DNA from 3 places in the Planococcus sp. YIM B11945 genome. Region 1 is predicted to be linked to each of the others. Evidence: riboswitches for the same ligand, from Rfam matches in the RefSeq annotation. Region 1 holds a riboswitch; each other region holds the start of a gene.
What was found. Region 1 has a riboswitch for lysine ahead of dapA (4-hydroxy-tetrahydrodipicolinate synthase). Riboswitches for the same ligand answer to the same signal wherever they lie in the genome.
Positions count from the first base shown of each region.

Region 2: it holds a riboswitch for lysine, as region 1 does, so the genes downstream of both, ACRRQV_RS00815 (aspartate kinase) here and dapA (4-hydroxy-tetrahydrodipicolinate synthase) in region 1, are expected to answer to the same signal.
Region 3: it holds a riboswitch for lysine, as region 1 does, so the genes downstream of both, ACRRQV_RS10690 (transporter substrate-binding domain-containing protein) here and dapA (4-hydroxy-tetrahydrodipicolinate synthase) in region 1, are expected to answer to the same signal.

Region 1 is NZ_JBOZWR010000004.1:270,632-273,912, reverse strand. It holds gene ACRRQV_RS09330 (STAS domain-containing protein) at 1-238, shown strand, start outside; gene dapA (4-hydroxy-tetrahydrodipicolinate synthase) at 290-1,180, opposite strand; lysine riboswitch at 1,307-1,486, opposite strand; gene ACRRQV_RS09320 (SAM-dependent methyltransferase) at 1,596-2,198, shown strand; gene ypfJ (KPN_02809 family neutral zinc metallopeptidase) at 2,270-3,118, shown strand.
Region 2 is NZ_JBOZWR010000001.1:150,048-153,328, reverse strand. It holds gene ACRRQV_RS00815 (aspartate kinase) at 147-1,361, opposite strand; lysine riboswitch at 1,585-1,760, opposite strand; gene uvrC (excinuclease ABC subunit UvrC) at 1,799-3,281, opposite strand, start outside.
Region 3 is NZ_JBOZWR010000004.1:552,253-555,533, forward strand. It holds gene ACRRQV_RS10680 (amino acid ABC transporter ATP-binding protein) at 1-146, opposite strand, end outside; gene ACRRQV_RS10685 (amino acid ABC transporter permease) at 181-948, opposite strand; gene ACRRQV_RS10690 (transporter substrate-binding domain-containing protein) at 1,189-2,031, opposite strand; lysine riboswitch at 2,153-2,335, opposite strand; gene ACRRQV_RS10695 (hypothetical protein) at 2,421-3,281, opposite strand, start outside.

The DNA of each region.
Region 1 (3,281 bases):
ACTGAAAATCACGACGCTGATTATTGATTTGTCAGGCGTCGTCAAAGTGGACACCGTCGTTGCCGACCAAATCGTAAAAATTGTCCAGTCTTTGAAGCTTGTCGGAGTGACGGCCATTTTAACGGGCATTCGTCCGGAAATTGCCCAAACCTTGATCCAGCTTGGCGTAGACATTAACGGACTGGCCATTGGCGGCAGCTTGAAGCAAGTGGTTCAAAAACTGAATTTCAGCCTGTAAGCACATAAAAACCGATGGAGCCTGAGCTCTATCGGTTTTTTCAATGCATTTTTAATTAGCGGAAGTATTAATTTTATGCGGTGGCAGGACTTGGCGCAGCAATTCGGTTTGCGATGGTGTCAACGGCACCATCGGCAAGCGGACGCCGCCGACGTTCACGCCGGTCAAATTCAGAGCCGTTTTTACAGGCACGGGATTTGGTGCAGCGAACAACGCATCCATGACCGGCAATAGGGAACGGTGAAGAGCTGCCGCTTGAACGGTTTGGCCTTCGTTAAAGCGCGCAATCATCGCCTGCATTTCGTTGCCGATGATGTGGGAAGCGACCGAGACGATTCCGATTCCGCCGATTGCAAGCACCGGCAGCGTCAAGCCATCGTCGCCGCTGTATAAAGAAAATGTTTCCGGCGTGCGTTCAATGATTTCTGCCATGGCACCCAAATCGCCGCTCGCTTCTTTTACAGAAACGATGTTGGGAATGGAAGACAAGCGGACAATGAGGTCGACCGACATATTGACGACGCTGCGCCCCGGAATGTTGTACAGCATGACAGGAAGGCTCGTAGCTTCAGCGATGGCTTGGAAATGCTGGTACAAGCCTTCTTGGGAAGGCTTGTTGTAGTACGGGGCAACAAGCATTACGCCGTCTACGCCAGCTTCTTCGGCTTGTTTTGTTAGTGCAATCGAAGCGCGGGTGTTGTTGGAGCCGGTTCCGGCGATGACTGGAATGCGGCCATTCACCGCTTCCACGACAAATTTAAACAGTTCCACTTTTTCTTCGGTCGACAAAGTCGGTGATTCGCCGGTGGTGCCGGCGACTACGAAACCGTCCGTTCCGTTGGCGATCAAATGTTCAATCAAAATTTTTGTTGCTGAAAAATCAATGTTTTCATTTGCGTCAAATGGAGTTGCCATTGCTGTAATAACTCGGCCAAAATTCATACATACACGCCCTTTTACTAGTTTTTTGTAGAATCAGAGGCGGCGGGGGCAGCCGGGAACAAATAAAAAAGCAGCAACGAGAGCCTCGTTGCTGCAGTAAAAACGCGGTTTATCTTGCGTTTTTGTGCGTCAGATAGCCCTCCATATAGTTTCCTATATGACAGTTCTGCATTTGTTCAATGGCAGAACCAGCGGCAGGGGCTGTGGATTCCCCTTCGCTTCGGCAAATTCCCCTTTCGGCAAACGTCAACGGATTCCAACTTCCTCGGTTTGCGTACTGATGGTTTTTGCGCCTCTATCCTCACTTCAATGGAATGAAGCAGGAAGTATTCGATTAGCTAGACTTTAACAAAAATCTCTTTTAAAAGCAAGAAAAACCGGGTATTTACATAGGCAAGACGAGGAGTGGACAACGATGAACGAACACCAATTTGATGCGCTGCTCGGGGTGGAAACAGAAGAAATCCAGCAAGGATTCAACGATTCCCCCCATTTTCACCGATATGAACCGACTCCCTATCAATTGCTCGACCAGCTGTTTAGCCGCTACAAACTTCAACCTGGCGATCGGCTGGTCGATTTTGGCTGCGGGAAGGGGCGTCTGAATTTTTACGTCCATTATTTGTTCGGCTGTGAGACGGCCGGGATTGAGATGAATGAAACCTTCTACAAGGATGCCTTGAAAAATCGGGACAGCTACGAGAAAAAGCGGAAAAAAGCCAAAGGGAAAATCGCGTTTCATCATTGCATGGCGCAGGACTACCCCATCAGTGAGAGAGATAACCGGTTTTATTTCTTTAATCCGTTTTCGGTTCAGATTTTCATGACCGTTGTGAATCGGATTTTACTTTCCGTCGAAGAAACGGATCGGGAAGTCGATTTGCTGCTGTTTTTTCCTGGAGATGATTACATCGATTTTTTGGACCAGCAAACTGAGTTTCGATTAGTGGAAGAAGTCCGTTTGCCGGGGGCGCGGCGGAATCTGCGCGAGCGCTTTTTGGTTTACCGGCTTTCGTGAATCGGATTAAACCTTGGTCGAATTTGGGTATAGGCAACTAAGCGTTATGGAATGAAAGCGGGGAGATTTAGATGAAGTGGCAAGGAAGAAAGGGAAGCAGAAATGTAGAAGACCGCCGGGGAAGCGGCGGCGGCGGAAAGACACTCGTTGGCGGAGGCCTTGGCGGGATTGTCATCGTCCTCATTATCGCTTTTATGGGCGGCGACCCGGGGGCGATCCTGAACAGCTTGGGAGGCGCGGAGACCCAGTCAAATGAACCTTATATGGAGACCGAACAAGAACGCGAAATGGCGGAATTCGTATCGGTCGTTTTAGCGGATACAGAAGAAGTGTGGGCGGATGTATTTGCAGAAGAAGGGAAGGAATACGTGGATCCAACGCTTGTCCTGTTTTCGGGAAGTGTGGACTCTGCCTGCGGAACCGCGAGCGCAGCAGTCGGGCCGTTTTACTGCCCGGGCGACCAGAACCTGTATATTGACTTGAGCTTTTACGATGAATTAAAGCAGCAATTCCAAGCACCGGGCGATTTTGCCATGGCGTATGTCATCGCTCATGAAGTCGGCCATCACGTTCAAAACCTCTTGGGCACCATGGACAAAATCCAGCCGCAGCGAAGCCGCTTGAGTGAAGAAGATTACAACAAGCTGCAAGTGAAACTCGAGCTGCAGGCCGACTACTTGGCCGGCGTCTGGGCGCACCACGCACAAGGAATGGACTTGCTTGAAGAAGGCGATCTTGAAGAAGCTTTGACCGCCGCAAGCGCAGTCGGCGACGACACCATCCAGCAGCGCTCCCGCGGCTACGTGGTGCCGGAAAGCTTCACCCACGGCACGAGCGAACAGCGCAAAAAATGGTTCTACCGCGGATTCGAATACGGCAACCTGGACAAAGGCAACACGTTCAGTGCGAAAGATTTGTGATAGGTGATTAAAGACGGATTGAATAGTTTTAAATTTCATCATTTATTAGTAAAGAGCGAAAAGGGCGACACCTTTTTCGTTCTTTATTTTTTGAGAGAACCAATCTAACCGCACTCAAAAAGACAAAACCGAGCGCGCGCCATTGATATTTCGGCCAATGTGA
Region 2 (3,281 bases), on a different contig from region 1:
TGTGTTCGAAATATATAACTTGTGTGCGTTAATTCATTTTTATGTTCGATAATTTACATTTGTTTTCATTTAACGAATTTTTATATGCCAAACAGCTTTTTCCAATAAAAAAAGACCCGTCAATCAACGGGCCTCAAAATAATTTATTAAAACGACAAACCATAAGCATCATGCAACGCATTTGCGGATTTTTCCATGTCGCTTGCCGGCACGACGACGGAGACTTTGATTTCGGACGTGCTGACCATTTTGACTGGAATGTCCTGCACGCGGAGAATGTCGAACATGCGCGCGGCGACACCTGGGTTTGAAACCATCCCGGAGCCAACAATGGAGACTTTCGCCAAACCCACTTCAAAATTGGCCGATGAGAAGCCGATTTCGCTGCGATAAGTTTCCAATACACGTATCGTCTCATCCAAGCTGTCTTCTTTAATTGAGAAGGACACGGACGGCGGCACTTCGTCGGAGATGCTTTGGACGATGATGTCGACATCGATGTGGTGTTCCGCAAGTTTCATGAAAATCTTGGCCAATGAGCCATTGAACGGTTTGTCGTAGCTTGCTGTTATACGGGCGATGCCCGGTTCGAACGCAACGCCTCTGACGATTAGATTTTTTTCCACAGTGATCACCTCTTGTATAGTTGTGCCCGGTTCGTCTGAATAACTCGCTCTCACCGAAAGCGGGACATTGTTGTTTTTGGCAAATTCCACCGCGCGCGGATGCAAGACGCCTGCTCCGAGATTGGCGAGCTCCAGCATTTCGTCATACGAAATTTGTTCGAGTTTCCGCGCACCTGTGACATATCGCGGATCTGACGTATAGACGCCGTCTACATCCGTGTAAATTTCGCATTTTTCCGCATTCAACGCGGCAGCGAGGGCGACTGCAGTGGTATCGGAGCCGCCGCGGCCGAGTGTTGTGATATTGCCGATTTTGTCGACGCCTTGAAATCCGGCAACGACGCAAATAAAACCGCTGTCCAGCACACGTTCCAAGCGCTCAGTGTGAATGTGTTCGATGCGTGCATTGCGCGGAACGGATTCCGTTTCGATTCCCGCCTGCCAGCCGGTAAACGACAGGGCTTCGTGGCCAAGCGATTTGAATGCCATCGCCAACAACGAAATCGTCACTTGCTCGCCGGTTGCGAGCAGCATGTCCATTTCCCGTTTTGGCGGCTCCGTCGAAATTTCATTCGCCAATGCCACGAGCGTGTCCGTCGTTTTGCCCATTGCTGAAACGACAATCACGACGCGGCGGCCCTGCTCTTTTTCACGGATGGCCCGTTTCGCGACTCCAATAATTTTCTCAGGAGTTGCAACCGACGTCCCTCCGAATTTCATCACACTTGTCTCCATTTTATCCACTCCCACAATTTATCCCGTTTTAACGGTCAGTAAGACTCCCGTTGTTCCAACCGGGAGTCCACTGGCCGTAAAAACCCGATTGGATCAACTAACATTCACTGGGGATGGAGCTCCCATTGAATGAAGTTTCTCTTTATGTGGCCCTCAAAAGAAAAAGAGGCAGCCCGCTGCGCTTGCAGCCAACTACCTCTTTTACCATGCACGAAAAACGTCCATGTGAGATAGCCCTCCAGAGATCGACTCTGACAGCCCGGCACTTCTTAAATGCAGAACCAGCATGCGTGTCTACAGCAACATCGCACACTTCGGCGACCGCCCCTTTCCCCATCCTTCATCGACTCTGTCTGTCTCGGAATGGGTACTTTTGACGTTCGCACCTCTATCACCACTCGTTACAAGTGATTCAATTATGCTATTACGATAGCATACTATTTTTCGGTTGACAATGTTTCTTCACTAAAATGCTTTTGAATCGACAACGCTAATCCGACGGGCATTCCCGCTTCTTTCAATTCTTCCACGGATGCCTCTTTTATTTTCTTCACCGAACCGAAATGCTTCAGCAATTGCTGCTTGCGTTTTGGCCCGACGCCTTCTAAATTATCAAGGGAAGAAGTAATGGCGTTTTTCCCCCGCAGCTGGCGGTGGAACGTAATAACAAAACGGTGGACTTCGTCTTGGATGCGCTGCAGCAAGTAAAACGCTTCACTTGTTCGTTTAAGCGGCACCATTTCAATCGGCGAGCCGTACAATAGTTGTGATGTTTGGTGCTTGGCGTCTTTCGCAAGTCCAGCGATCGGAATCGACAAGCCCAATTCGTCTTCCAAAATTTCGCGCGCCGATTCGATTTGCCCTTTGCCCCCGTCAATAATGATTAAATCCGGAAGTGGCAAGTTGTCTTTTAAGACGCGGGTATAGCGGCGGCGGATGACTTCGCGCATCGCTGCGTAATCATCAGGTTTTGACGCATTGCGTGTTTTGTATTTCCGGTAATCTTTTTTAGATGGCTTGCCGTCAATAAATGTAATCATCGCCGATACCGCGTCGGCGCCTTGAATATGCGAGTTGTCAAACGCTTCGATGCGCAGCGGCGTTTCAATGTTCATCGCTTCGCCGAGCTCGACGCACGCACCGATCGTTTTCGTTTCTTGGCGTTCCAACAGCTGGAATTTTTCTTTGATGGCTATTTCAGCGTTTTTCTTCGCGAGTTCAACCAAATCTTTTTTCTTGCCCCGCTGCGGCACAAGCGCCCGGACATCGAGCCACTCCCTTACCAAATCGGCGTCTTCGCCTTCCGGCAATAAAACCTCATTGGGCTTGACGTGGTGCGATTGCTCGTAAAACTGGCCGAGGAATGTCATGAATTCTTCCTGCGGGTCCCGGTATAGCGGGAATAACGAAACGTCGCGTTCGATCAGCTTGCCTTGGCGCACAAAAAACACTTGGACGCACATCCAGCCTTTGTCGACCGCATAAGCAAACACATCGCGGTTGGTGAAATCGTTCATCGCCATTTTCTGCTTTTCCATAACGGTCTCGATATGGGAAATTTGGTCGCGGTATTCTTTCGCCCGCTCGAATTCCAGATTTTCTGCCGCTTCGGACATTTTTTCCACCAACTGCTGTTTGACTTCCCGGAAGCCGCCGTTCAAGAATTTCGTAATGCCGTCAATCATTTCTTGGTAGGTTTCTCGTTCGACCGGTTTGATGCACGGCGCCAAACATTGCCCCATGTGGTAATAAAGGCAAGCCCGGTCTGGCATCTGATGGCATTTCCGCAATGGATACAGCCGGTCGAGCAATTTTTTCGTTTCGCTTGCCGCAAAGGCATTCGGATAAGGGCCGAAATACTTGCCTTTGTCTTTTTTAACTTGACGAGTGGTAATCAGCTTCGGATGGCGTTCCCCCGTT
Region 3 (3,281 bases), 280 kb from region 1:
CAGCGAAGAAGAGTCGATTTTCCGGATCCTGAAGAGCCGATGACACACACCACTTCTCCTTTGTGCACCGAAAAGTCGATGTCTTTCAATACTTCATGCGTTCCAAAGGATTTGCTTAAATGTTGAATCTCAATTACTTTTTCCATAAGGTCTCCTCTTCCGTTCTCTGAATTTCTATCTTCAGTTTTTGATTTTATGCTCCGTGTCTTCCGGTTTCGCCACTTGCATCGGCAAACCGCCAATCATGCTGTAATTTTCGGGGCCATCCATTCTTCTTTCCAATTTGCGCAATAAAAGCGTGATCGCAAAGGTCATGATGAAATACAGCACACAGGCAACGAAGAATGACTCAAAATAGCGGAAGTTGTTTCCTGATACAGTTCTCGTTTGAAAGAATAATTCCGTCACTCCAATGACGCTCAATACGGCCGTATCTTTGATGTTGATGACAAATTGGTTGCCGGTTGCAGGCAAAATGTTGCGCACCACTTGCGGCAGGACGACATGCATCATCGTCTGAAAATGATTCATGCCGATTGCTTGGGCGGATTCGAATTGCCCTTTGTCGACGGAGACAATTCCGCCTCGGACGATTTCCGACATATACGCACCCGTATTGATGGAAACGATGAAAATCGCTGCAGTGAAAACGTCCATATCGATGCCGAACGCTAAAGCAGAGCCATAGAAAATGACCATGGCTTGCACCATCATCGGCGTTCCGCGGAAAAATTCAATATATGCGGAAAGTAAAAAATTAACGATTTTCAAAAAGAATTTTTTGATGCCACGCTCCGGCATCGGAATGGTATGGATCACTCCGATTAATAACCCAATCACCGCACCAATTATCGTGCCAATGATGGAAATCAAAAGCGTCATACCGGCACCCCGTAAAAACATTGGCCAGTTTTCTGTAATGATGTTGACGATCCATTCGTAACTCATGGTTTTCCTCCTAATTAAAACTTCAATTCCTATATAAGTTGAACTAATGATTGCCACTTATCGATATTTTGCAAAACAGCTCCGCTTACCGTCGGCTCGCGCTGAAGCAATAAGCGTCCGAAGCGACTTATAAAAAGCACTTTATTTAGGTCAACTTACAGAAGTGCTTACTTCAACTCCCGCCAATTCGGGAAAAGATAAAGCCGACTGCATCGCGATGCAGCCGGCACCATCTAAGCGCTATTGCGCAGCTGGTTGGTTCTTGATAGCAGTATCCATAATTTCCTGGCGCTCTTCTTCTGGAATAGACGTTAGCGTTTCGTTAATCTGTTTTGTCAATTCACTGCCTTTTTTAATCCCTACAGCAATAGCGGTATCTTCTTCCGACGTTTGGAAGCCTTCTGTAAATTCAACCATTGCATAATTTTCATTTGCTGCAGAAGCGCTGACCGCTTCTGGGCGTTCAGATACATAGCCATCAATCATTCCTGATTCAAGGGCTACCCGCATCGCCGGGAAACTTTCCATAGCGGTTTGTTTAGAAACTCCTTCAATTTGATCAATTACTGAATAATGGAACGTGTTCAATTGAGCGGTAACTTTTGCTCCTTTAAAGTCAGCAAGAGTTGTTGCCCCTTCGTATTTCCCGCCCTTCTTCACTACCATGACCAAGTCTGACGTATAGTAATGGTCTGAGAAATCGATGGTTTCTTTACGTTCTGCCGTCGGCGACATCCCAGCAACAATGGCATCAATTTTTCCAGAAGCCAGAGCCGGCACAAGGCCGTCCCATTCCGTTTTAACAATTACTAATTCCTTGCCCATATCTTCTGCAATCCGTTTTGCGATTTCCACGTCGTAGCCGCCTGCATATTCTGCGTTGCCATCGAGTTTAACGGCGCCGTTGGAATCATCCGCTTGCGTCCAGTTAAACGGCGGATAGCCTGCTTCCATTCCGACTGTAAACGTGTCTTTGTCTCCGCCTGAAGAGCCGGATCCTTCAGAGCCTCCTGAACCGCAGCCTGCCAACAGCAGCATGGCAGCTAGAAATACAATTGAAAATAACGATAATTTTTTCTTCATGTTCTTTTCCCCCTTCAATTTTCCGTGTTTATGCAAACAAAAAAGGCAACTTGCATAAAAAACGGCCTGAGATGAACTCAAGCCGAACTATGTATAGTTGCCTTAATCCTCTTCCGTCCCAAGTGGAGATAGCACATCTTACCGGCCCGGGATGGCCAATAAGATAGTCCTGCAGTTCTTAACTGCAGACCCAGCAAATAATACAGAGAAATATTATAAACTTCGGCGGTAGTTCCTTCTCCTAAGCATCACTGCTTCTCAAACTCTTCTTAGGACTGTTAACGACCGCGCCTCTACCTCACTTGTAAATAGTGAGGTTAATTCGTTATTTAATTATGTACCATAGTTTACAGTACTGTATTTCACATTGTCAACCAGCTCTGTACTTTTCAAAACATTTTCGATTGAAAAAGAGGATTCTTGCTTTGTTTTTCTCCTTTTACTGGAAAAAGCATGCGCCATCCGATGAAAACAGCGGCCATTAAGAGGACCAAGTAGAAGTAGATTCCATATGTGTAGCCGATGGCAATCCAATGGGCCAGTGCAAGCCCGCCGGTTATAATATTCAGTAACATCAATGTCCCCATTCCCGATTCCTGTGCAAACTCAAACGACTTTGAAAACGGAAACTCTTCGTCATTGATCATTTTGTAGGTAATAAGCGTCTGAACCACTCCCGCCAACAAAACGACTGCTAAATCGACTAAAACAGAAGCACCGAAAATCCACAAAAACGCGGCACTGACCACCAGCAATACAGGCAAATAAAGCTTTGCCAAAAATGCTTTCAAGGCACCGCTGTAGGCAAGGGACACTTGAGGAATGGGCGCTGCTTTGAATAACCAGCTGCCTTTATAGTTCCCTGAAAACTTGAGCATATGAATCACGTGCGGAATCATCAAATTGCAGAAGTAAATATAAAAAAACAAGTTTTCCGAAACCACATCCAGTCCGGTCTCTCCGCTGCCGCCATTGATCAGGAAGATAAACGGAAAGACGAGCGAAATGCCCAAAGTCGGATATACTTTTAACTTGAATTCCCTTTCCTGCTTCATCATCAAAGCGGAAAAAAGGAAAAACAAACGCTCTTCTTTGTTCGGGCACATGAATTTCCCCAACACTTCATCAAAGATGTTGACGCGTTTTTTTCGTTTCCGTGTATCGCTCAATAATTTCTCCAGATTCCGTTCAAAAGCTGGCATCATTCGAACGTATGCCAATATGGACAAAAGTGGAACAAGAATTGCCAA